Regions from separate parts of the Planococcus shenhongbingii genome, predicted to be linked through region 3. Evidence: riboswitches for the same ligand, from Rfam matches in the RefSeq annotation. Region 3 holds a riboswitch; each other region holds the start of a gene.
What was found. Region 3 has a riboswitch for S-adenosylmethionine ahead of QWY16_RS11325 (methionine ABC transporter ATP-binding protein). Riboswitches for the same ligand answer to the same signal wherever they lie in the genome.
Positions count from the first base shown of each region.

Region 1: another riboswitch for S-adenosylmethionine. It lies ahead of QWY16_RS04045 (MetQ/NlpA family ABC transporter substrate-binding protein); the one in region 3 lies ahead of QWY16_RS11325 (methionine ABC transporter ATP-binding protein).
Region 2: another riboswitch for S-adenosylmethionine. It lies ahead of QWY16_RS09285 (aliphatic sulfonate ABC transporter substrate-binding protein); the one in region 3 lies ahead of QWY16_RS11325 (methionine ABC transporter ATP-binding protein).

Region 1 covers NZ_CP129235.1:802,263-810,444, reverse strand. The annotation lists gene QWY16_RS04055 (methionine ABC transporter permease) at 1-231, opposite strand, end outside; gene QWY16_RS04050 (methionine ABC transporter ATP-binding protein) at 218-1,246, opposite strand; gene QWY16_RS04045 (MetQ/NlpA family ABC transporter substrate-binding protein) at 1,312-2,121, opposite strand; SAM riboswitch class I at 2,217-2,329, opposite strand; gene ltaS (lipoteichoic acid synthase) at 2,675-4,663, opposite strand; gene QWY16_RS04035 (SDR family oxidoreductase) at 5,299-6,318, opposite strand; gene QWY16_RS04030 (DUF4256 domain-containing protein) at 6,502-7,077, shown strand; gene QWY16_RS04025 (NAD(P)-dependent oxidoreductase) at 7,157-7,993, opposite strand; gene QWY16_RS04020 (GntP family permease) at 8,084-8,182, opposite strand, start outside.
Region 2 covers NZ_CP129235.1:1,854,904-1,863,085, reverse strand. The annotation lists gene QWY16_RS09305 (helix-turn-helix domain-containing protein) at 1-472, opposite strand, end outside; gene acsA (acetate--CoA ligase) at 1,037-2,755, opposite strand; gene QWY16_RS09295 (ABC transporter ATP-binding protein) at 2,757-3,470, opposite strand; gene QWY16_RS09290 (ABC transporter permease) at 3,485-4,324, opposite strand; gene QWY16_RS09285 (aliphatic sulfonate ABC transporter substrate-binding protein) at 4,337-5,326, opposite strand; SAM riboswitch class I at 5,484-5,596, opposite strand; gene QWY16_RS09280 (homoserine/threonine efflux transporter) at 5,808-6,437, shown strand; gene QWY16_RS09275 (CPCC family cysteine-rich protein) at 6,653-6,997, opposite strand; gene QWY16_RS09270 (DNA alkylation repair protein) at 7,160-7,828, shown strand; gene QWY16_RS09265 (hypothetical protein) at 7,989-8,182, opposite strand, start outside.
Region 3 covers NZ_CP129235.1:2,296,803-2,304,984, reverse strand. The annotation lists gene QWY16_RS11340 (PfkB family carbohydrate kinase) at 1-260, shown strand, start outside; gene QWY16_RS11335 (Bax inhibitor-1/YccA family protein) at 454-1,188, opposite strand; gene QWY16_RS11330 (tetratricopeptide repeat protein) at 1,868-2,875, shown strand; SAM riboswitch class I at 2,978-3,086, shown strand; gene QWY16_RS11325 (methionine ABC transporter ATP-binding protein) at 3,153-4,166, shown strand; gene QWY16_RS11320 (methionine ABC transporter permease) at 4,156-4,827, shown strand; gene QWY16_RS11315 (MetQ/NlpA family ABC transporter substrate-binding protein) at 4,847-5,665, shown strand; gene QWY16_RS11310 (iron-containing alcohol dehydrogenase family protein) at 5,681-6,778, shown strand; partial or broken gene QWY16_RS19390 (DUF4181 domain-containing protein) at 7,587-7,889, shown strand.

The DNA of each region.
Region 1 (8,182 bases), 1.5 Mb from region 3:
CAGAATAATGAACGGAATTGAACGGATTATGTTGACAAGCAGATTCAGGATTTGATATACCCATTTGTTTTCCCAAGCTTGCCCGCGCCGCGTCAATACAAGCAAAATCCCTAAAGGTATTCCCAGTACAGCGGAAATCGCCAGTGAAATCAACACCATTTGAGCTGTTTCAAGAACTGCGGTCCCAATCACCGGCAGCCATTGTTCAATGAATGTATTAAATCTTTCCATATTGATCATCCCATTCCTCAATCACTACACCCTTGGATTTTAAAAACTCCAACGAGCGGCCAACTTCTTCTTTTGCTCCTGCAATATGCACATCCAGGTTTCCAATGACCCCATTTTTCAATTCCATGATGTTCGCCGTTAAAATATTCGGCTTTACATCAAATTCTTTTGCCATAGCAGCAAGAACCGGATCTCCTGTAGCTTCTCCGCGGAACGTCAGACGCAGCACTGAACCGCTTTTCTTCAGGTTGGCGACAAACTCCTTCGACAATTTCCGCTGCGAAATCGTATTCAGGAAACTCCGTGTCGTTTTATGCTGTGGTTTTGAAAACAAATCGATTACCGGACCGTCTTCCACAATTTCACCACCGTCCATCACATAGACATGGTCGCATATTTTCTGAATAACATGCATTTCATGGGTGATCAGCAAGATAGTGATGCCGAATTCCGCATTAATCTTCAGCAGCAAATCCAGAATCGATTCGGTGGTTTCAGGATCAAGTGCGCTCGTCGCTTCATCGCTGAGCAAGACATCCGGCTCTTGTGCAAGGGCACGGGCAATGGCGACACGCTGTTTTTGTCCGCCTGATAATTGGGCCGGGTAAGCGTTTTTCTTTTCCGTTAAGCCCACAATCTCCAGATACTTTTCCACTCGCTTTGGAATTTCCGCAGCTTCCACTCCGATCAGCTTTAAAGGAATGGAGATATTCTCTTCGACTGTAGCGGTGCGAAGCAAATTGAACCCTTGGAAAATCATGCCGATATTTTTGCGTTCTTCCAACAGCTCGCTTTTCGACAGCTCCGTAAACTCCCGGTCATTCAGCCGCACTTTTCCAGCGGTTGGAGCTTCCAGTAAATTGACGCAGCGGATCAACGTGCTTTTCCCGGCTCCGCTATAGCCGATGACGCCATGGATTTCCCCTTTTTTCACATGCAGCGATACATCGCTCACTGCCCGGATAACTCCTTTTTTCGATTTAAATTCTTTTGAAACATTCTCTAGTTGAATCATGCTCGTTACACTTCCTTCTAAATAGGAAAGGCCCGTGGCATAAATGCCACGCGGCTCTCCGAATTTTACCAGATTGGCAATACAGACCCATCGAATTCTTCTTCGATAAAGGCTTTGACTTTATCAGACTGATAAGCCGCGTTCAGCTTTTCAAGTACAGCGTCGTCTTTGTTTTCTTCTCTTACCACAATATGGTTGACGTATGGAGAATCGCTTGATTCCAATAAAATCGAATCTTCAAGTGTATTTAATCCTGCTTCAATCGCCCAGTTTGTGTTGATGGCTGCTGCGTCCAGTTCGCTTAACTGCTTCGGAATCTGCGCTGCTTCCAACTCGATAAACTCAAGTTCCTGCGGGTTTTCTTCTACATCGAAAACCGATGCCGTTTCTTCCGTTCCTTCTTTCAGCGTGATGATTCCCGCTTCTTCCAGGATGAACAAGGCACGAGCGCCGTTCGTTGGATCGTTCGGCAAACCGAATGTTGAGCCTTTCGGCAATTTTTCAATGGAGTCATATTCGTTTGAATAAACGCCCATTGGGTTTAGAATCGTTGTAGCGCCAGGCACCAGAGTCGTTCCATGATCTTCATTGAACGCTTCCAGGAATGGTTTATGCTGGTAGCTATTGACGTCCAAATCGCCTTCAGAAAGCGCCGTGTTCGGCAACACATAATCGGTAAAGACTTTCAGCTCAATTTCCAGTCCGTCTTCTTTAGCGACTTCCGATACCACTTCCATGATTTGCTCATGGGGGCCAGAAGTAACACCCACCACTAATTTTTCTTCGCTCAATTCAGTGGACTCGGCATTGCCGCTGCATCCTGCCAATAAACCTGCTGCAAAAGTTAAAGCTGTAAAGACGCCTAGTTTTCTCATTTTAATATCCCCCAATAGTTTTTTAAGCTCGAAATACGAAAAAGCCTCTCTTTCCATAAAGAAAGAGAGGCACAAATTTATCGTAAATTCATCCTCTCTTATCTTTCAGAACTTTTCAGTTCTGCTGGATGTAGCACCTTTCCATGTGATTAACATGGATGGTTGCCGAGCTTCATAGGGCCAGTCCCTCCGCTACTCTTGATAAGAGATTAGTTGCTTATTCAATTGCGAAACCTTATTGATAAATTTAGCGCATTAACACATCAAAGTCAACGTTTTCTTAATATTATTTTTTCTTCAAATTGTATATTAATTATCTTCGGCGTTTTACTTCAACCAAAACCTTTGATGAACTGGCAGTTAGCGGACAAGCAATCGGATTCAAATTTCACAATTCTTTACATCTTCTTTGCAATAGATTATCAATGCTTTGAGATACTGTTGTTAACAAGCAAAAGAAGGTGTTGGAGCACAGGAGCAAAAGGCAGAAAAAAAGAGGCTATCTCCAAAGCCAGCAAAAGCCGGCTTCTCAGATACCTCTTCTATCGTTCAGTTATTTAATGGGTTCGACCGGTTCGACAGCCGGTTCTTCAACCGGTCCTACAGCCGGTTTGTTCAAATAATTATAGTCGGCTGGATTAATGGGCTTGAATCCATCAGGTGTATAGAATCTCAGCAAGTCGCCGTTGACTACCCGGTCTGACAGCTGCAATTCATAATTCCCATACTGCTGGAGTTTTTGCGCTTGTTCCAGTTGATTTTCTTCGATCGGCATACCTGTTTTCGGATCATAGAAATTGTCGCCGATTGAATAGATCTCCGGGCTGGCATAATCACCATTTCTGAAAGTCACCAGTTCTTCATGTTCATCGGACAATAGATCTGTACCGAACTGGATATAATTCTGTGTTTCAACTCCAAGCAAATGCATCACAGTCGGCAGAAGGTCAATTTGGCCGCCATACGTATGGTTGATGCCGCCTTCCATGCCTGGCACGTGAATGAACAGCGGAACCCGCTGCAGCTTGGTATTTTCAACTGGAGTGATTTCTTTCGAAAGCACTTGTTCCATCGCTTTATTGTGATTGTCGGAAATTCCGTAATGGTCGCCGTACATCACAATCATTGTGTTGTCCGCTAAACCGGATTGTTCCAGATCCGCAAAAAACTGCTGAATCGCTTCATCCGCGTAGCGCGCCGTCTGGAAGTAATTATCGACACTTGCATCACCCGTCGTGCCTTTTCCGATTGTCGTCAACTCTTGGTCGATTTTATAAGGGAAATGGTGTGACACCGTGATGAATTTCGAATAAAAAGGCTCCGGCAATGTGGCCAGCATATCTGCCGACTGTTCAAAGAACGGCTTATCCATGACGCCGTATTCTGCCATATCTGCTTCAGTCAAGCCGGTATAAGACTCAATATCAAAGAAATGGTCATAGCCAAAGGATTTATAGATTTCAGAGCGATTCCAGAATGTTCCATTATTGCCGTGGAATACAGCTGATGTATATCCTTTATCCTTTAAAATGGCAGGAGCTGACTGGTACGTATTGTCGCTTTTCGTAATAAAAGCCGATCCTTTGGACAAACCGAATAGCGAGTTTTCCAGCAGGAATTCCGCATCCGCTGTTTTACCTTGAGCGGTTTGATGGAAGAAATTATCGAAATACAGTGTGTTTTGATCTTTAATCATTGAATTTAAAAACGGAGTCACTTCTTCCCCGTTCAATTTATAGTCCATCAAAAATGTTTGCATCGATTCCAGATGCAGGTAAACAACATTCATCCCTTCAGCTGCACCGAAATACGCTTCGTTTGGAGCTGCATGATTGGCTTTTGTGTAGTTCAATACTTCTGTGACTTCGTCGCTGTCAGCCAATACTCGTTGAGAAGAGGATTTAAGCGTTTCAACGGAGTCGTAAAGAGCGTAATTATACATGCCTAAATACTTCACAATATAACTTCTGTCAAAACCGCGGGTCAATAATTCCGGCCGGTCTGCTTCTGCCAAGCCAAGATTAAAGAACGAAACGGCCAATGCGATGGTGATGACCGGAAGGACAGTTTTGGTTTTGAAGTTGCGGGACTCTTTCTTGACTCTTTTCGAAAATACTAAATATGCCAGTAAAACAACATCCACAAAGAAAAGTAAATCGGTTGGCTGTATCAGTGTAGCGATGCTGCCGCCCAAATCGCCGAAATTCTGTGTTTGGAACATTGTCGGCAACGTGATGAAATCACTGAAAAATCGGTAGTACACCACGTTCGCATACAAAAAGACAGACATGAGGATATAGATTACTAGGAGTGATATGTATTTTCGCGTTCCTTTAAAAAAGAGCGACAAGCTTAAAAGCAACAGCGCGGATCCGAGTGGGTTGATGAACAGCAGGAACTCCTGGAGGAATCCGTCGACATCTAATTTAAATTGTGTTTTTTGGGATACATAGGTCTTCATCCATAGCATAACAACAGCTAATAGAAAAAGAGGTACATACTTGTTATAAGTTTTAGTATTCGCAGTTTTGTTTTTCTCCATATTGCACCTTCTCATTATTAAACTTCACGGGAACTGTTCGGACATTGAACTAAAAAAGCTTGAAGTCAGATAACCTCAAGCGAGAACTTCTTACAAAGAATGACAAACTCCATTTTACTAAAATACTAATAAAAATGACAGTTTAAAGTTTTCCGCTCTCACAGCTACTGTTTCAAAAGAAATAAAACCCTCTATATTTTAGGAACGATTCGCCTTGCTTAAGGTTCCCAAAGCTTGGTTTTTCATTTCCAGTGCGGGCGGTTATTTTCCCCGCTGGCTTTCGCATATTTCGCTGTGAGATAAATAACCCGTTCCGGCTCGATTGTTAGCCATTCTCAGCGTCTAATGAAATAATATTATTAATTCGTATAAGCAACTTTGACTAGTCTTATAACGAAGCTGTTGTTTTATTAAAAAGTGATTAATGTTTGATTAAAATTTCCCTATCTTTCTAGTTTACCACAAATAGGGAAGTTCTTCCAAACTATTTAAATGAAATTGTTCCATATCATATTCTTCTCCTAACAAAAACAAGCAGCTACTGAAGCAGGAGACAAATTATCCTGCAGCAGCAGCTGCATCAAATACTTGAGCCAGATGTACTTACAGCCGGAAGCCAATAAACCTTTCCTACTTTAAAGAGCCCGTTGTTTCCAATCTTCCAGCACCGCTTTTTCTTTCTCTGGATCCAAGCCTGCTTGGCGCTTTGTTACGGTTCGCGCAGCTTCCCAGGCGAGCGTGTCGCGAACCGTTTCGCTGACCGGCCGGAACGTCAGCCCGGCTTTCAGCGCTTTTCGAATGTCGACCGTGAGGAAACCGGCCATCTTTTCCCGGTCCGGTATCCATAGCGGCATGTCCGTCCAGCCTTCGACTCCATGACCCAATAAAAAGTTTTCATCAACCCAGCACAATTCCGCATCGCTTTCGGCAACCGCCTTGCAGACTTCCAAAAACTTCTTCATCGTCAACTTTTTTTCAGGCCCTGTCGCATTAAAGGTTCCGGTAGTCTGCGCTTCCACCAGTTTGACGATCCACTCGGCCAAGTCCCGGACATCGATGAATTGCACTTCTTTGTGTCTTCGTCCCGGCGCCAGCACTTCCCCGCCTTTTGCAATGCGAGTTACCCAGTAATTGAAGCGGTCCGTGAAATCATGTGGCCCAACAATAAGCCCCGGCCGGATGATCAAACTGCGAGCAGGAAATGCCCGCTCCACTTCCTGCTCGCATAAAACCTTCAATTCCCCGTAACGTTCGCTGATTGCTTTACTGGCTTCCATTTTCTTCAGCTCTTCTACTTTTTCCGGTGCCAGCTGCCCGACCGCATGATTTTCATCAATTCCCGGTTCTTCCAATTCTGCATAAACTGAGGCAGTTGAGATGAAAGTATAATGCCCGGCTGCATCATTGAGCAGCTCGGCTGATTCCCGGACAGTCCACGGAACATAACCGCATGTATCAATCACTGCATCCCACGAACGCCCTTCCAGCGCCTTTAAATCCCCGTCCCGGTCTCCAATCAGCTTCTCTGTCTCCGGAAACAACTCCGGATTCGCTTTCCCGCGATTAAACAACGTCACTTCATGCCCTTTCTGAAGCGCTGTTTCAGCCAGAAAACGGCCCAAAAAACGAGTGCCTCCAAGAATCAAGATTTTCATATCCATTCCCCTTTCTTTTTTCAAAAAGGTTTATTAAAAAATCGAATCACAGTCATTTCTTCTGCAGCCATCAGCTTATAATATTCTACTGCGGCAGCGGACATTCCTTTTTTTCCATAGAAGCAACATTTTTAGATATACTTGAGTTATTACCTATATAAACAAACCCAAGGAGGAAAACACATGACAAAGACAAACAGCAGCAAAAACGAATTGACACCAGAACAACGCGAAGAACTGCTCAGCACATTGAAAGACCGTTTCGAGAACAACATCACTCGCCATGAATGGATGGAATGGGATAAGATTCAAGCCAAGCTGGAGGCGAATCCTGCCAAGCTGTGGTCGCTCTATGAGATGGAACGGACGGGCGGGGAACCTGATGTTGTCGATTACAATAAAGCGGAAGATGAATATATTTTCTATGATTGTTCAGAGGAAAGCCCGAAAGGCCGCAGAAGCGTTTGTTATGACCCGGAAGCGCTGGAGGCGAGAAAGAAAAACAAACCTGAAAACAGCGCAATCGGCATGGCAGCAGACATGGGCATTGAGCTATTGTCGGAAGAACAGTACCGGGCGCTGCAAAAATTGGGGAATTTCGATTTGAAGACTTCCAGTTGGGTACAAACCCCCGAGCAGATCCGGGAACGCGGCGGCGCTCTTTTCTGCGATCTCCGCTACGGGCAAGTCTTTTTGTATCACAACGGCGCAGACTCCTATTACGCTGCCCGGGGTTTTCGCGGTGCGTTGAAAGTTTAAACGGATGAAAAAGGAAAGGATTCTGTGTAATACAGAACCCTTTCCTATTAAAAATTGTCTAACCAACCTATTTGTTCAATTACTTTGCTTCTGGCTTCTCTTTTTCCATCGAGTTGAACAATTGAGTCGATGACAAGGCGTTGAATGGCATAGAAACATTGTGTTTGATGCCTTGGTTGTAAGACGCGATTAAGTCTTTCAATAGAACAGCCAACGCAGTTTCAGATGTCCACTCAGAAACATCGCTCCAGTTGCGTACTACCCAGCTGTCGCCTGTGCTGACTTTCAATAAGTTCAGGACTTCTTCTTCAGGCAAGTTGTAATGCGCACCTAATTTAAGGCCTTCTGCTACGGCATTCATGTTGATGCCGAGGATTAAATTGTTAATCAATTTCGCTGCCTGGCTATTGCCGACTTCTGTGCCATAGTAGAATGTGTTCGAGCCAACTGCATCAAAGTAAGGCTGTAACGATTTCACGATTTCTTCTGAACCGGAAGTCATAATCGACAACGTACCTGCTTGAGCACCAGATGCCCCGCCGCTCACTGCTGCGTCGATCAAGTTCAAATCACTTTCTGCTTCAACCTTTTTGCTTAATTGATTCATCGTCTCCGGATCCAATGTACTCATGACAATGATGGTTTTGTTTTTCGGTTGAGCCGATAACAAGCCGCCTTCGCTAAAAATGATGTCGACGTTTTGCGCATAGTCACGAACCATCGAGATGATCGCTTCGTCGGATTGTTCCGCTACTTCTTTCAAAGTCTTAACCATCGTGATTCCTGCTGCTTCCGCTTTTGGATAAACCGCCGGGAAGGCGTCGTATCCGATAACTTCAAATCCAGCTTTCAATAAGTTGACTGCCATTGGGAAGCCCATTGTTCCTAATCCTACAAATCCAATTTTTTTACTCATGTCGAATTCCTCCTAATAGTGTGTTGAATTTTTGGTGGTGCGGATTCGTTCTGATTTCATCGTTCTTTTAATGTTCTTCTTGTTTCGTGATTAAGCTAAACCTACCAACGTCATGATGATGATGACAACCAGCGCGATCCAGTGGGTTACGTTAATACTGATAAAGGCATTTTTGAAGGTGTCTTTCAT
Region 2 (8,182 bases), 440 kb from region 3:
CGGAAAATTGAATGGCATCCCCTGATTTTAATGTAAAGAGCTGACCTTTAAGATCCATGGTCAATTCCCCATTTTTCATGATGATGTATTCCTCCCCCAAATGGGTTTTGGCCAGATGAAAACAACCTGGTTCCAATTCGGTCATGTAAATTTCGAATTTTTTATCCGGATGAAAAGGGAAAAAAGGATAGACCCGATAATTGCCTTCATTGTCCGTGATGGGTTCAATATCAGTCAGACTAATTTGGTTGACTTGAGGTTCACTTTCCGTCATGAAGGAAGTGAAGGAAACTTGAAGGCCGTTTGCGATTTTCCATAAAGTCGTCACGGTCGGATTCGATTTCCCTTTCTCAATTTGGGCCAGCATGGCTTTACTGACACCGGTTGCTTCAGAAACCTGATCGAGTGTAAGGTTTCTTCGTTTCCGTAGATTGGCCAAGTTTTTCGAAATAATCCCTTGAATGTTTTCCATTCCACGCCTCCTGTTAATTTTATTTGCAAACAATATAACATACATTTAAACGCTTTAACAGACAAAGGATTTTGATTAATCCTTAGATAGCATTTCTCTAATAAGTATGTTAAGTCTTCGTAGAAAAAACCGTTCGTAAAAGTACACGTTTCCGAACGCTTCAAAATGGCTGTAAAAAGAATAAAAAGAACGTTCGTAAATGTGCCTAAACACTTTACGAACGTTCCCTCTTCTCCTAAACGTTTACGAACAAAAATATGCCCCTGCTTTTAAATCATGCTTTCTCCTCCCCCAGTAATATTTTTTCGTCTAATGCTAAAAGTTTAATTTCTAAACAGAAAATGTTTTTTTCTTAAGGCCGGCTATTAACTGGTAATGATTCCAAAAAACATCTTTTTGCGCATCCGGACTGTTCTCTTCCAATTCGCTCTGCCATTACCATTAATACAATATTGGGCAATTGAAATACATTCTTTTTTGCAGCAGGCGTTACTGTAAACACAACTCCTACTCAATGTGTCTCATATATTTCGATTTTTCATTATCGAATCATTGATCAGTTCTTTACTTGTTAACCAAGAGATCTGAACTATTCTTAGCTTCCCTGGCTTTTAATTCGCGGCGAAGCACTTTTCCGCTGATCGGGGTTTTGGGCAGCTCTTCGAGAAATTCAATTTCCCTCGGAGCAGCATGGGCAGCAAGCCCGCTGCGCACAAATAAGCGCAATTCTTCTAATAATTCCTTACTCTCCTGATACTCTTTGTTTAAGACAATAAAGGCCTTCACAATTTCCCCTCTTACGGCATCCGGCTTTCCAATAACGCCCACTTCGGCAACCGCCGGATGTTCAATCAGCTTGCTTTCAACTTCAAATGGCCCGATTCTTTCCCCCGAAGAGTTGATCATGTCGTCACTTCTTCCTTGGAAAAAGACATATCCTGTTTCGTCGATCGTTGCCAAATCACCGGATAAATACCATCCATCAAAAGGGAAATACGTGGAGTATTTAGCTGGGTCTTTCCAGACTTCCCGCATAAGAGAAGGCCAGTTTGCTTTTAAAGCCAATTGGCCGACTGCTCCAGCTTCCAGAATTTCTCCATCCTCCCCTAAAATAGCCGCTTCAATTCCTGGGAACGGTTTTCCCATTGATCCGGGCTTGATCGCTTCAGATGGTAAGTTAACGATTAACTGGGCTCCCGTTTCCGTCATCCACCACGTATCGTGGATGCGGTTTGAAAGTGTCTCTATTCCCCATCTCACAATTTCCGGATTAAGCGGTTCTCCCACGCTTAAAATATGCCGGATTTTTGATAGGTCGTAATTGCTAATCAGTTTATCCCCTTCTGCCATCAGCATTCTGAAGGCCGTCGGCGCACTGTACCAGACCGTTACACCCGTCCGCTCCAAGATGTTATACCATTCTTCCGCGCCAAATCTGCCCCCGTGAATGACAGTCGTCGTGCGGTTCAGCAATGGGGCAAATACTCCGTAGACGGTCCCGGTCACCCATCCCGGATGTGCCGTGCACCAATAAATATCGCCTTCTTTTAGATCCAGCACCCATCGCCCGGTGATGTATTGCTGGATCATCGCCCGGTGTGCATGGATGATCCCTTTCGGTTTACCGGTCGAACCGCTTGTATAATGGATATTCAATCCATGATCGAGGTCCACCCATTCAATAATATTTTCTTCTGTTTCAACATTCCTTGCTTCTTCAAATAAAGAAATTTCATCTCCTGTACATTGTTCCGGTTCAGCGGTAATAAAGACGGTTGTCAAAGACGGCAATTGTTCCCGCTGGACCCGTTTCACCAGTTCTGGTGATGCGATTAAAAAAGTGCCTCCGCAATCCTGGATTCTTTCTTTTACGGCATCTTCCATAAATGCTTCAAAAAGCGGCCCGACGACAGCACCAAGTTTAATGGCTGCAAGCATGGCAATATGGCAATCGGGGTGCTTCGGCAAAAACACGAATACGAAGTCTCCTTTTTTCACCCCGCGTTTTTTTAACACCGTCGCCCATAGATCAGATTTTTCTTTCAAATCACGATATGTAAGTTTGTATTCTTCCTGTTCTCCAATATAATGGAGGGCCGTTTTTTCCCCAAATCCTGCTTCGACATGGCGATCTACACATTCATATGCCATATTCACTTTTCCTGTTTGGGACCAGCTGAAATTCGACTCTATATCTTTCCAAGAGAAATCTTCCCAAGATGGTAATTCTTCCGCGATATTATAATGCCCTTTATTTGGTTGGATAATTGTACTGTTTGCCATTTTACTCGACCACCTTTTTACTCTGTAGTAGATTAAGTATTTCTGATTTCTTTTCTGCAAGAAGTGCACTTCCGCGATTTCTTGGTTTTGCAGCTTCCACTGTCAATTCCGCTTGCAGATAACCCGGCTGTCCGCCAAGGATGAAGATGCGGTCACATAAATACAGCGCTTCGTCAATGTCATGCGTCACCACCACCATCGTGGAAAGCTGCTTTTTTTGAATTTCCAATAACAAGTCCTGCAATTGCATTTTTGTGAATGCATCCAGTGCGCTAAAAGGTTCATCTAAAAGCAGCACAGCCGGCTGCCCGATCAACGCGCGGGCAATAGCGGTTCTTTGAGCCATTCCCCCTGATAAATCTTTCGGATAATAATCCCCGAAATCGCTTAACCCTACCAGATCCAAATAATCCCGCACTTCTACATTTTTTACATCTTTGTTTCCGAATAAAATATTGTCTTTGACCGACAGCCAGGGCATAAGCCGAGGTTCCTGAAATATCATGCCAATCGGCTGTTCGCCCGCTTCAGCTATTTTTATTTCTCCTTCGAAATCCTTATCCAGACCGGACAACACCCGGAGAAGGGTACTTTTCCCGCATCCACTCGTTCCCAGAATTCCAACCGTCTCACCTTCTTGAATGGAAAACGATAGATTCTTAAATCCTGCAAGTCCGTTATTGAATGTCCTTGAAGCCTCTTTCACTTCCAGCATATTGACACCTCCTCTTATTGTTGGTTCTGTAAATTATCCTGCCATCTCAAGGCACGCGCTTCCAGCGATTTCAATAAAGCGTCTGTCAGCTTCCCGAGTATGGCAAAAAGGATGATGCTTGCCATGATGAGCTCAGGCGAATATGTATTCTGGCCAACAACCAGTAAATAGCCGAGCCCTTGCCCTGCGCCCATCAGTTCAGCAGCGACAACGAACATCCAGCCCAAGCCGACGCCGCTGCGCAAGCCGACAAGAAAAGACGGCAGAGATGCTGGCAAAATGATTCGGCGCACAATCTGGAACGAAGTAAAGTGATAAATCTTCCCAACTTCAATCAGCTTGCGGTCTACACCTTGAATACCGGAGACGATATTCAAATAAACCGGAAAGAAAACACCCACTGCAATCAGCAGTACTTTGGACGGTTCTCCAATTCCCATCCACAAAATGAATAAGGGCACCCAGGCAAGGGAAGGAATCGATCTGAATGCTTGGATCAATGGATCCACAAGCTGTTCAAACCACTTGAAATAGCCCACAAAAGAACCCAATACAAGGGCCAGCATAGTCCCGGCAAAAAACCCGATCAGTACGCGAAGAAAAGTAATGCCGATATGCCCCCAAAGGGTTCCGTCTTGAGCCATCTCTACAATCTTTTGAAAAATTATGGTAGGGGCTGGAAAAACATAGGTGTCTATCAAGCCAAGACGTGCGGCTGCTTCCCAAGAGACCAAAAGAACGATCGGCAATATCCACCCGAGTACCAGGCCTCTAAACTTATTTGAATCCGTGCGGGATTTCGGCTTACTACTTTTCTCTATCGGAAAATCATTAGTTTTAGCGTTGATCGTCATCCAATTCGCCCCCTATTCCGTTGCGATCACTTTTTTCGCAAATCGGTCAATAATTAATTCACTAACTGTTTTTTCAATATCTGCATCGCCTTTAATCACGTTTTCCGACTTCAAGACAGCGCCAGCCTCTTCAAGTGCCTCGATTTGCTTATCGCCGGGAATGGGATCTGAGAAATCATTTCGCTCGATGCTTTTCTTAGCCACTTCCAACTCCATGTCTGCTTCTTTTGCCAAGATTTCTGCTGCTTCATCCGGATTTTCTACAACCCATTTCCGCGCTTTCTCATATACCTCAATTACTTTTTCTACAGCTTCCGGATTCTGTTCTGCAAATTCCGACCGGACATTCAACGTGCCATATGTATTTTTGTCATGGTCACGCGAGAATAAGTTTGCGCCGGAATCCACTTCAACTCTTGCCATATGCGGATCAAGGCCCGCCCACGCATCAACTTGGCCAGTTAACAAGGCATTGGCGCCATCCGCATGCTGCAAGTTCACAATCTCCAAATCCTTCGATGAAAGGCCTGCTTCCTGAAGTGAACGCAGAAGGAAGATGTAGGGATCCGTTCCTAAAGTGGCGGCAACTTTCTTGCCTTTCAAGTCCTCGACTGTTTTGATTGGTGAATCTTCCGTTGCTACCAGCGCAGTCCATTCTGGTTTCGAATAAATATAGACGGACTCGATGGGTGAGCCATTCGATTTTGCGATTAACGCAGCTGCTCCCGCAGTGGATCCGAAATCTACGCTTTTCGAATTCAAAAACTCCAATGCCTTATTGCTTCCTTGGCTCAGAACCCATTCCACTTCGATGCCTTCTTTCTCAAAAACTTCTTCTGCCCATCCGAATTCCTTTAAAGCCAAGCTCGTTGGCGAGTAATAGGCATAATCCAGAACTACTTTTTTCAACGCGCCTTGCTCTTTTCCTTGTGCATTTGAACAAGCCCCCAAGATAAACGACGCACCTACTAGCAACAACACAACTGCAATAATCTTCTTCATTCTAAATTCCTCCCGACATAATTTTTAATAATTCTTTTTATAATTTTATTTACTTAACAGATTCGTTTACTAGGTTTTACACATACAACTGCTCTCCTTTCTTGAACCCAAAATATAAAAAAGCCCCCTTCAATTAAGAAGAGGGCAGAAAATCCTCCTCTTATCTTTCCGATTCAATCGAATCAGTAGGATTTAGCACCTTTTCAGAATGTTATTCTGTTGGTTGCCGGGCTTCACAGGGCCTATTCCCTCCGCCGCTCTTGATAAGAGTGCTATTCACTTTTAAATGTACAAATTTTCAATCAGTCGAACCATTAGGAATTATCATACAATAGGCTCGAATTAAAAGTCAACCAGTTTTGAATTTTTTTCCTTCTGAACTTTTTTCATATAAAGTTTTTTTAGTCAGATTGCTTTAAATTTTCAAACCATGTAAAATTACTGGAATTACTTTTTTCATTTTCTATTAGGGGGAATTGCTGTGGATAATTTGTTTGCCTATATTTCAATAGCTGCCATGATGGTGATCATACCTGGGGCGGACACGATGCTGCTGATGAAAAATACGCTTCGGCACGGACCTAAGGCCGGTTATTATACGACGCTCGGAATGGCAGCCGGTCTTTCTTTTTGGACCTTGATTGCGGTTCTGGGCTTAGCGGTAGTGATTGCCCAATCGATCGTTCTCTTCACTTTGATCAAATATATAGGAGCTGCCTACCTAGTCTATTTAGGAATCAGAAGCTTTTTCTCGAAAAGCGGATTTTCTTTAGGGGAAATTCAGGAACAGGCACGCAAGCCGGCTGCCTCTTCCGTTCGGCACAACAAAGAATCCTTCAGGCAAGCGTTGCTGAGCAATGTTCTTAATCCCAAGACCGTGTTGGTCTATATCACGGTTATGCCTCAATTCATCGACATAAGCGGGAATGTAAACCAGCAATTGATGGTGTTGGCATTCATCTTAACTCTGCTGGCTGTCACTTGGTTCTTGTTCCTGGTGAACCTCATGGATTTAGCGAAAAAATGGCTGAATGACCCGAAATTCCAAAAGGTTTTCCAAAAGACGGCGGGTGCAGTACTGGTCGGTTTTGGAATAAAAACCGCGATTTGACCGATGGATTAACCGTTCAAGTGGAATCTCCAAAGCCGTTCAGGCAACTGAACGGCTTTTTGACGTTTTCTTTTAATCATGTTTCTTTCATCCAGTCCTTAAATTGATTACAACAATCCATGAGGGCATCCAATAAAGACGAAAAGTTGTGCCTGGATCGGCCTCGGATCTCTTTTTGGATGCAAGCAGCTTTTCCAAATTCGTTATACGTAAAATCAAGAAAGCAAATTCAGCTCATTTTCTAACTTGCGGATCTCATTCCATTTTTCTTTTCTATTTGCCTGCTTGTCTTTTTCCCACCCTTCATAAGCTTTTATTAATTTTTTCTTCCCGACTATAATGGCATCAAAATCATTCTTCTCTCTGTACATATTAAAGTTCTTTTGAAAATTGTTTCTTGCTTCTTCGAGCGAATAATCTCCATTGGGTCCTCCGAAAACTTCCGCTGAAGAAAGTTCATCATGGTTTTCGTCTTCCCAATCACAAAGTATACATATTTCAAAATCTCCTCTTGTCTGTAATGTAGGATACCCGCAGCAAGGGCATTTTTCTCTTCTCATTTAAAAACCCCTTTTCCAAATTTTACTATTCATTCAAACAGTTTCTTTACAAAGGAATGCTCTTTTCGCATCCAACTAAAAGGAAGTAAATGTTATGATTATATTAAAGACGTTGTTCTTGTCTTATGGGTGGGAACAGCTTTAATAAAGGAGTTTTATAAAATGAATGAAACTAAAGGCACTGAAATCAAACGCTCTTCAACAGCAGAAGACATTCTCGCTCAGATCACCAGTCACACGAAGCTAGGCGACTTACGGAAAATCGCGAAGGACATTAAAAAAGACCACGAACTCGCGATGGAACTTTGGTCAACCGGAGCGTTTTTGCCCCGCCTGTTAGCAATCTTAATCATGGACAAAAAACTTCTTTCACCAGAGGTGCTGAATGAGCTTGATCAGGACATGCAGACGCACACATTTGATGAGCGCAACAACTTAATGGATTGGCTAATGGCGAATCAGCTCACCAAAGACAAGAAGACCCTGGCAGTGATGGGGTCATGGCAACAGAGTCCTTCTGCTCTACAAAGAAGAGCTTTCTGGTATTATCAAGGGCGATTGAGATGGACGGGACAAACCCCGCCTGATAACACCGCAGACTTGCTAGCTGTAATGGAAGCTGCTATTACGCAGGAAGAACCGGAAGTTCAATGGGCGATGAATTTCACCGCAGGCTGGATAGGCGTTTACGATGAAAAGAATCGCGCACGCTGCATTAAACTGGGTGAGAAAACGGGTCTCTACAAAGACGAAGTCGTATCAAAAGGATGCACTCCCAACTATTTGCCGGAGTTCATTTCGATTGAAGTTAACAAACGGCATAATAATTAGTTGCCTCTGAAAATTTTTCAGAGGTTTTTTAAAACTGCTCTTATTTTTTGATCTACATGCGTTGAATATATGTAGTCAAAGTGTAGGATTTTATCATTAATCGGAAACGCCCTTAAAGCTTCAGTGGCTGTCCATTTCACTAGGGGGCTTTAAATAGGCACTATTCTTCTTCGGAATTTTGGTTAGTTACCAGCGTATCATTTATCTGTGTGATCACTGTATCTTTCGGCAAGTTTGAAATGAGTTTCTCCAGAAGGAAATATTTCTCCTCGTTCGAGAATAAGTAGAACCCTGCCCCGTCGTGAAAAATGGTCATAAAGGTGGTTCCCTGCCCGATTTTGAAACTTGCAATCG
Region 3 (8,182 bases):
TTGGCAAAGATACAGGGCATATAAATGGATTCCAAGTAAATGCTATTGACACCACGGGAGCAGGAGACCTGTTTTTGGGAGCTTTTTTGTATCAATTTATCAAGAAAGAGGTCTCTTGGGATTTAGTCCAAGCACATGACGTTGAAAAAATGATTTTATTTGCTAACGCAACTGCGGCTTTGGGAACCACTAAAAAAGGTGCGATTCCTGCAATTCCTCACCTAAACGATGTGAATGAATTGATTGATGGAAGAACATGAACATCCGAAAATAGCCGCTATGCGAGCTGGAATTTAATATCGCCTTGAAAAACCGCAATGTTCCAGATTGCGGTTTTTGTATTTTATCTGGAAAGTAAGCAGACTACGGAAACAGTCACTGATATGATAAAACCGGTTTTCTGCAGTGTAAGTTCAAGGCAACAAAAAAACGCCCCGAAAGACGTTTTCCTGATCAGCGATTGCGCAGCTTAGACAATAACCGAAGAATTTCAAGATACAGCCAAACCAATGTCACCAGCAAACCGAAAGCGCCGTACCATTCAAAATATTTTGGGACACGTCTTTCGGATGCATTTTCAATAAAGTCAAAATCCAGCACCAGATTGAGAGCGGCGATAATTACAATGACAACAGAAATTGCAATGCCTATAGGCGATGATTCATGCAGGTAAGGAATTTGAAACCCGAAAAAACTGCCGATAAACGAAATCAGGTAAACGATGAAGATAGCGCCGGTAGCTGCGACGACACCCATCCTGAAATTCTGCGTGACTTTGATAAAGCCCGACTTATAAGCAAGCAGCAAACTCAGCAGCACACCAATCGTCAGAAGTACTGCCTGGAAAACGATGCCTCCGTATTGGACTTCGTACTGCGCAGATACCGCACCAAGAAACAACCCTTCCAACAACGCATAGAGCGGCGCTGTGAAAGGCGACACTTTCGGTACAAAAATCGTGATTAAAGCTACAATCAGTCCGCCGATGGCTCCCACCAGGATTAACGGCATTGCGCTGTTTGGATTGCTGAGGAACTGATTCCAGGAATAGACGGACGTAGCCAGCAATAAAAGCATTAGAATTAATGTCTTATTCACAGTGCCTTGGATGGTCATTTGCTTGCCTGCTACAGCCCCATCGAATTTTTTGAACGACTCATCATTTAAACTCGGGTTTCCACTTCTCAATTGTCTCACCTCTTTTAATAGTTGAAGCAGCTCCAATTATCTCCCTACATTCCAAATGGACGAAATCAGTTAAATATAAGTTCAATTCTTTGAAAATGCTTCAACTTGTACTACGTTTCGGGCGAGCGGAAAGTTTCAATGAAATGGGATGAAGCGCATATTTTTTTGCTTATGCGGCGAAACGGAAATGGTTTGAAGAAAAAGAAGGGGAACAGAAAGTATTCCAGCAGGGAAAGATAGTAAACGAGATCGAAAGGAAAGTATTTTCGCCCGAAAGGAAAGTAAATCCGTTTACTGGAACTAACTTTCTCTCCAGAGCCTAATAAATTACATTAAAAAAGGCTTTTCAGCAGAAATAATGTCGGCACGTCTGGGCAGTGGACAGCGGACTGGAAAAACTGCTGTGATTAAAGAGCGGAGGGTATAAGGCTTTAAAACGATATGCTTTTTATAGGTTCATATACCTCTATAAATGATCATCTTAATAATTCTTTTACAATAAAATTATCTTTTGCCCTATTGTGTATCTTTTCAAGCATTGGTATCATGAAAAACGATGCAAGTTTAATATAAATGTAAAATATATCTTATTTTATTTTTCGTCAAAACAAATATATATCAAAAATAAATGAAATACATCAAATTTTAAGTTGTTCAGTATTTATTCGGGAGGAACACCATGCGCTTTCAGGGAAACAGTTTAGAAGAACTAGAAGAATTAGAGCAAGAACTGCTGGGCCTTGGCGAAACCAAGCTCGGCGGTTTAAGTTATTCCAAGATAGAAGTGTACGATGCCATGCACAGTCAATTAGAAGAACTGGTGCAAGACGATGAAGATTATCGCGCTTATTATAGCTACATCAAGAAAAAGTTAGTATCCTACTTATTGCGCTATGGCATGCACACGTACACGGATCATCTAACCATCTATGAGGATACGGAAAAGGTTCTGAAAAAAGTTCTTTCTTACGATTCCCAAAATCCGATTGCGGCTTACCGCCTCGGCTTTTTGGCTTACCGTTCAGGTATCCATAGCGAAGCGGTGATGTACTTCCAGCAGGCATTGAACAGCCAGACTTTTTATACCGACGAGCACTTTTTGCTGAACGCTGAACAAATCAGCCGCGCCGTCCTGTATTTGACGAACAGTGCTCTGCATACCGCTATCCAAGGTGAAGTGCCTTCATGCGACATAATTTCCACCGGCTATACATCGTTGCCAACGCAGCTTTGCTACAACGACGGCATGCTGAAGTGCCACGCTTACCGGATTGTGACGCCTTTCGGTGCTGTGCTTTGCTCGGAAGAAGAAAGCGGCGAGCAGCAGATGAAAGATGTCATTTCCCTGAAATTCAATAAATTTGGCGCTCTCTTGACCTACAATGGCATTTCGGAACAGCTGTCACCTGTCCAAGCCAATGTACTGCGCTATCTATTGGTGAAAACCCGCCGCGGTGAAGCGGCAACTCCGTGGTCGCTGAAAGACTACTTCCTGTTTACGCATGTCATCACAGGCGTTCCGGAAAAAACATTTTCATCAGTGGTTGCAGAAGTGAAGCGAATCATGGCTGAAATGGAAATTCCAGCGTCGATAAAAGTGGCGGAAGATGAAAAATCCGGGTATTATTTTGACGGTTCGTCGCCATTCGTGGTTATCGACCGAGTGGATGAGGAACTGTCCCTCTAGCAGCCAGATTGAAGCCGATAGTTGATTTTTACTAAAAAAGGTTTGACAGTAGTCACAATCTTTAATACTATTAGAAACATGTTAAACACAATTGCATATGGAACATTATCAAGAGAGACCGAGGGACAGGCCCTATGACGTCCAGCAACCTACAGAGCGATCTGAGAAGGTGCTAATTCCTGCAGAATGATTTCATTCTGAGAGATAAGCCTAATCCATTCGGTGCCTCTTTCTTTATGAAAGAGGCATTTTTTATTGGCAAAAAAGGAGGGACACCATGATCAGCATCACGAATCTTTCAAAAGGCTATCAAACGAAAAAAGGGACGGTTACTGGAGTCGATAACGTCACGCTGACAATCAACGAAGGCGAGGTGTTTGGGATTGTCGGCTACTCAGGGGCTGGGAAAAGCTCCTTGCTTCGCTGCATGAACTTGCTGGAGCGCCCGACAAGCGGCGAAATTAAAGTGGATGGCTTGGATTTGGCCAAACTGAAAGGTGAAAAGCTGCGGCAAGCCAGGCTAAAAATCGGTATGATCTTTCAGCATTTCTACTTGATCAGCCAAAAGACCGTGGCTGAAAATATCGCTTTTGCATTGAAAGCGGCCAATTTGCCAAAAGGCCAAATAGCGAAACGCGTCGACGAACTGCTCAACATGGTCGGCTTGACCGATAAGAAAGACGTCTATCCGGCACAGCTGAGCGGCGGCCAAAAGCAGCGTGTCGGCATTGCCCGGGCATTAGCAAATAACCCGTCCGTTCTGTTATGCGATGAAGCCACATCCGCCCTCGACCCAAATACAACCTTATCGATTTTGCGGCTGCTGAAAAAAATCAACCGGGAGCTGAACATCACCATCGTGTTAATCACCCATGAAATGAATGTCGTGAAAGAAATCTGCGACCGCATGGCAGTGATGCAAGACGGCCGTGTCATCGAAGAAGGAGAAGTCTACGATTTGTTCTCAGCTCCGAAAGCGGAACTGACCAAGGAATTTATCTCATCGGTCGTATCGTTCGATGTGCCACAGCCAATCCTTGCAGCTTGTACAGGACGTGTCATCAAAGTGCAGTTCAAGGGAGCGGTCGCCGGAGAAGGCGTCATCACCGATACGGTTCAGAACTTTGACGTCAAAGGGAATTTCCTCCATGGCTCAATCGAATATATACAGGAAAAGCCTCTTGGCTTGTTCCTGATGGAAATACAGGGCAGGCCCGATAATATTCACCGGGCCATCACTTATATGGAAGGCCGGGGAGCAAATGTGGAGGTGATTGCAAATGGGATTTGATTTTCAGCATATGATGGAATTATGGCCGGACATCTCAAAAGCGTTCGGCGAAACTTTATATATGATCGGCGTGTCTCTCGCTATTGCGATCGTCATCGGCTTGCCGCTCGGCATCGTATTGTTTGTCACTGATAAAGGCTTGTTTTTGCAAAACCGTTTCATCAAGTCCGTGTTAGGCTTTGCCGTCAATATGATCCGGTCGATTCCGTTCATCATCTTGCTTGTCGCTTTGATTCCACTTACAAAATTGTTGGTCGATTCCACAATCGGCCCAGCAGCAGCGAGCGTATCGCTGTCGGTTGCCGCGATTCCGTTTTTCGCCCGCATCGTCGAGACGTCACTGCGTGAAATCGATAAAGGCGTCATCGAAGCAGCGGTTGCTGTCGGCGCCACGCCGTGGATGATTATTAAAGATGTGCTGCTGCCGGAAGCAAAAGCCGGCATCATCCAAGGGATTACCATCACCATCATCTCACTCGTCGCTTACTCTGCGATGGCAGGAGTGGTCGGAGGCGGCGGCATCGGCGACTTGGCGATCCGCTTCGGCTATTACCGCTACGACAACACCATCATGATCGTCACCGTCGTCATCTTGATTGTTCTTGTCCAAATCCTTCAGCAACTGGGAGACTGGACTTCTAAAGCAGTAGACAAACGATAAATAAGGGAGAGAACCTCACATGAAAAAATTCTTATTGCCAGCTATCCTGCTCGTACTACTGACATTGCTCGCTGCTTGCGGCGGCGAAGAATCCAGCGCCGACAGCAAGTCCATCAAACTTGGCGGCACAGCCGGCCCATACAGCGATATGCTAACCCAAGCATTCAAACCGGCTCTTGAAGAAAAAGGCTATACAGTAGAAATCGTTGAGTTCAGCGATTACATCCAGCCGAATAACGCTTTGGACAACGGTGATCTGGACGCTAACTTATTCCAGCATTCGGTTTACCTGGAAAACTTCTCGAAAGAAAACGGCATGGATTTGACCGGATTGATTACAGTGCCGACTGCTCCGATGGGTATTTATTCCAATAAATATGATTCGATCGAAGAAATTAAAGATGGTTCAACCATCGCCATTCCGAACGATCCGGTCAATGCAGCTCGGACATTCTTAGTGCTGCAGGACCACGGCTTGATCACATTGAACCCCGATGGAGAAGAATTGACAGTTTCAGAAAAAGACCTCGAAACAAATACGAAAAATCTGGTGTTCCAGCCGATCGAAGCCGGTGGATTGCCGCGTGCAGTTGAAAGCTCAGACTTGGCAGCTGTTCCAGGGAACTTCGCCTTAGCGGCTGATATGGACTTGCTAGAGGCATTGGTTCTTGAAAACATGCCGGACCAATACCGCAACTTGGTAGCAGTTAAAACCGAAAACAAAGACAAACAGCTTTCAAAAGATCTGGTGGAAATTGTAGAATCACCGGAATTTGAAGCATTGATCGATTCTGATTTTGAAGGATTCGGCAAGCCGGAATGGATGGCAAACCGCTAAGAAAGGGAGATTATTGTGGAAGATATCGTTGTAAAAGGAGCTCCGGCTGAATATGTCTGTAATGTCGGAGTGCTAAATGGCCTTGAAGATAAACTGCTTGACAGAAATATCAGAAAAGTGCTGATTTTGACTGGCACCAAATCCTGGAAAGCGCTGAAACCTTATTTTCCAGAACTCGAAAAAGTTGAAGTGGCTTTTGAAATCTACCAGGGAGAATGCTCTCTCCCGGAAATCGCCCGTGTTGCCGAGATTGCAAAATCTCTGGGAGCCGATGCCATTATCGGAGCCGGCGGCGGCAAAGTGCTTGATATTGCAAAAGCTGTTGCCAATGACAACGGCATTAAGTCGGTGCTGATTCCAACATTGGCATCAAACTGTGCGCCGTGGACACCGCTTAGTGTCATTTATACGGATGAAGGGACGATGACCCATTACACCATTTTTCAGGGAAGCGTCGATTTGCTATTGGTCGAACCAAGAGTGCTGATCGCCGCGCCGGTTCCGATGCTGATCGCCGGAATTGGTGACACCGTTGCCAAATGGTACGAAGCAGACGTCCAGATCAGCCGTTTTGAGGACCCGCCGATTGCCTTGAAAATCGCCCACTACACCGCCAGATTATGTGCCGACGAAATGTTCGAGAATGCGGAAGCGGCCATTGCTGACGCCAAACAAGGCGAATTATCGGACGCCTTCATTAAAGTGGCCGAAACCATCATCATGCTTGGGGGCATGGTCGGCGGTTTCGGTGAGAAATACGGCCGCGTCGCAGGTGCCCATGCGATCCACAACGCGATGACCATCGCGCCAGAATCCCATCAGGCGCTGCACGGCGACAAAGTGGCTTACGGAGTATTGGTGCAGCTGCTGCTCGAAAGGAAAGTAGAAGAAGCGGAGCGCTTGAAAGTGTTCTATAAAAAAGTTGGCCTGCCTGCTTCACTGAAAGAAGTTGGGATTCAGGGCCGATGGATTGAAGAAATCGCGGTACAGTCCACGCGAGAAAGTGAAACGATTCATGTGCTTAGGGAAGATCCGATTCGTGCAGATGAAGTTGCTGCAGTAATGACGAGAATCGAAGAAACCGTTAATGCACAAAGCAAGAATGAGGGTTAAACATAAAGTCTAGCTTAGAGAGTTTAACTTGTTGAAAACATAAACCGTACAACTCAAAAATCATTGTTAATACCGTTCGTAAATGTCAATGAAAATTAGTAAACGTTCGTAAAGTGTTTTGGCACTTTTACGAACGTTTTTTTGTTGTTTTTCAGCCTTTTTTAAAGCGTACGGAAACCTGTACTTTTACGAACGCTTTTTTATTACAAGTTATTGCAAAGGCATCTATTATTAGAAATCTGGAATGGTAAAATAAGTATATGAACTAGCGAAGAAAAAGGAAGTAGACGAAAATAGGACTGAATTTGAGAAGCATAGACCTTGGAGAGGAGGAGTGAGTATGGAGAATAAAAAGACTGGTAGTTCTTACATCTACATGATAATTGCTTCCATCGGCATGCTCCTACTGGCATTTGGACTTATAGAATATATATCGCGCGTCGGAAGTACGAGTACGCCCAATTTCTTATTAACTTTTGCTGGATTTATGATACTAGTCCATTACATTTATCATTTAGAAAAAAAGATTGGTATTAGCAATAAAATAATTTGGATCAAATCGGGTCTGCTTGCCCTATCGTTTCTTATTTTCACATACGCCTTTTACTAGTAACGGAATGTAATTTATGGGCAGTTAAGTTCCATTCAGATTGGATGAAAAGTATGCAAGGAATTTTTGATGAACTACTGGAGGGGGCCGTGAGATGGTTTGGGTCAAATTTGCGGGATTTATTTTAGTTGGAACTCTTATAGTTTCACTCGTTAATGCCGTGTTAAGAAAAATATTTAAGATCGAGAAAGAAAAGGCCTCTTCCCATTCAATTATACAAATAAATTGCACCGAAAAATTGATATAGCTATCAACGCAATCGCTGCTGTTGTATACATCATCAGCTTTTACCTGATCGTTTCCAAAGGATCCTCGGTAAACATTTTTTTAGTTTCGGTGATTTTGTTTACGTTAATGGACCACTTGGTACAGGCCATTTTCGAATGGAGATACTCACAAAAACCAAAACAAGCCCTCTTAACCATCAGTGAAATGTCTTTAATAGTAATAGCCTTGATTATAATAATTCAATTTGATTTATTTAGCCTCCTGATATCTTAAAAAGCAAATAGTTACCGGTAGTTAAATAAGCACAAAAATTATTAGACTACCGGTAGTCTTTTTATCGAATTAGAAATTTAAACTAAGAAGGTGTTCCAGCGATGTTGTCATTCGGAAAAATAAGTAATTTCATTTTCTTCTTAGGGCTTATAGTTTGCTGTATTGGTTTAGTGTATGTATTAGGATACTCGAATCATAATAGCTTTCGATATTCAGCATCTTTAGGGTTTTTAGTGCTGGGCCTAGGCATTTTATCTGGGATATTTTCTAAATCAAAGAGATGACCTTAGTTG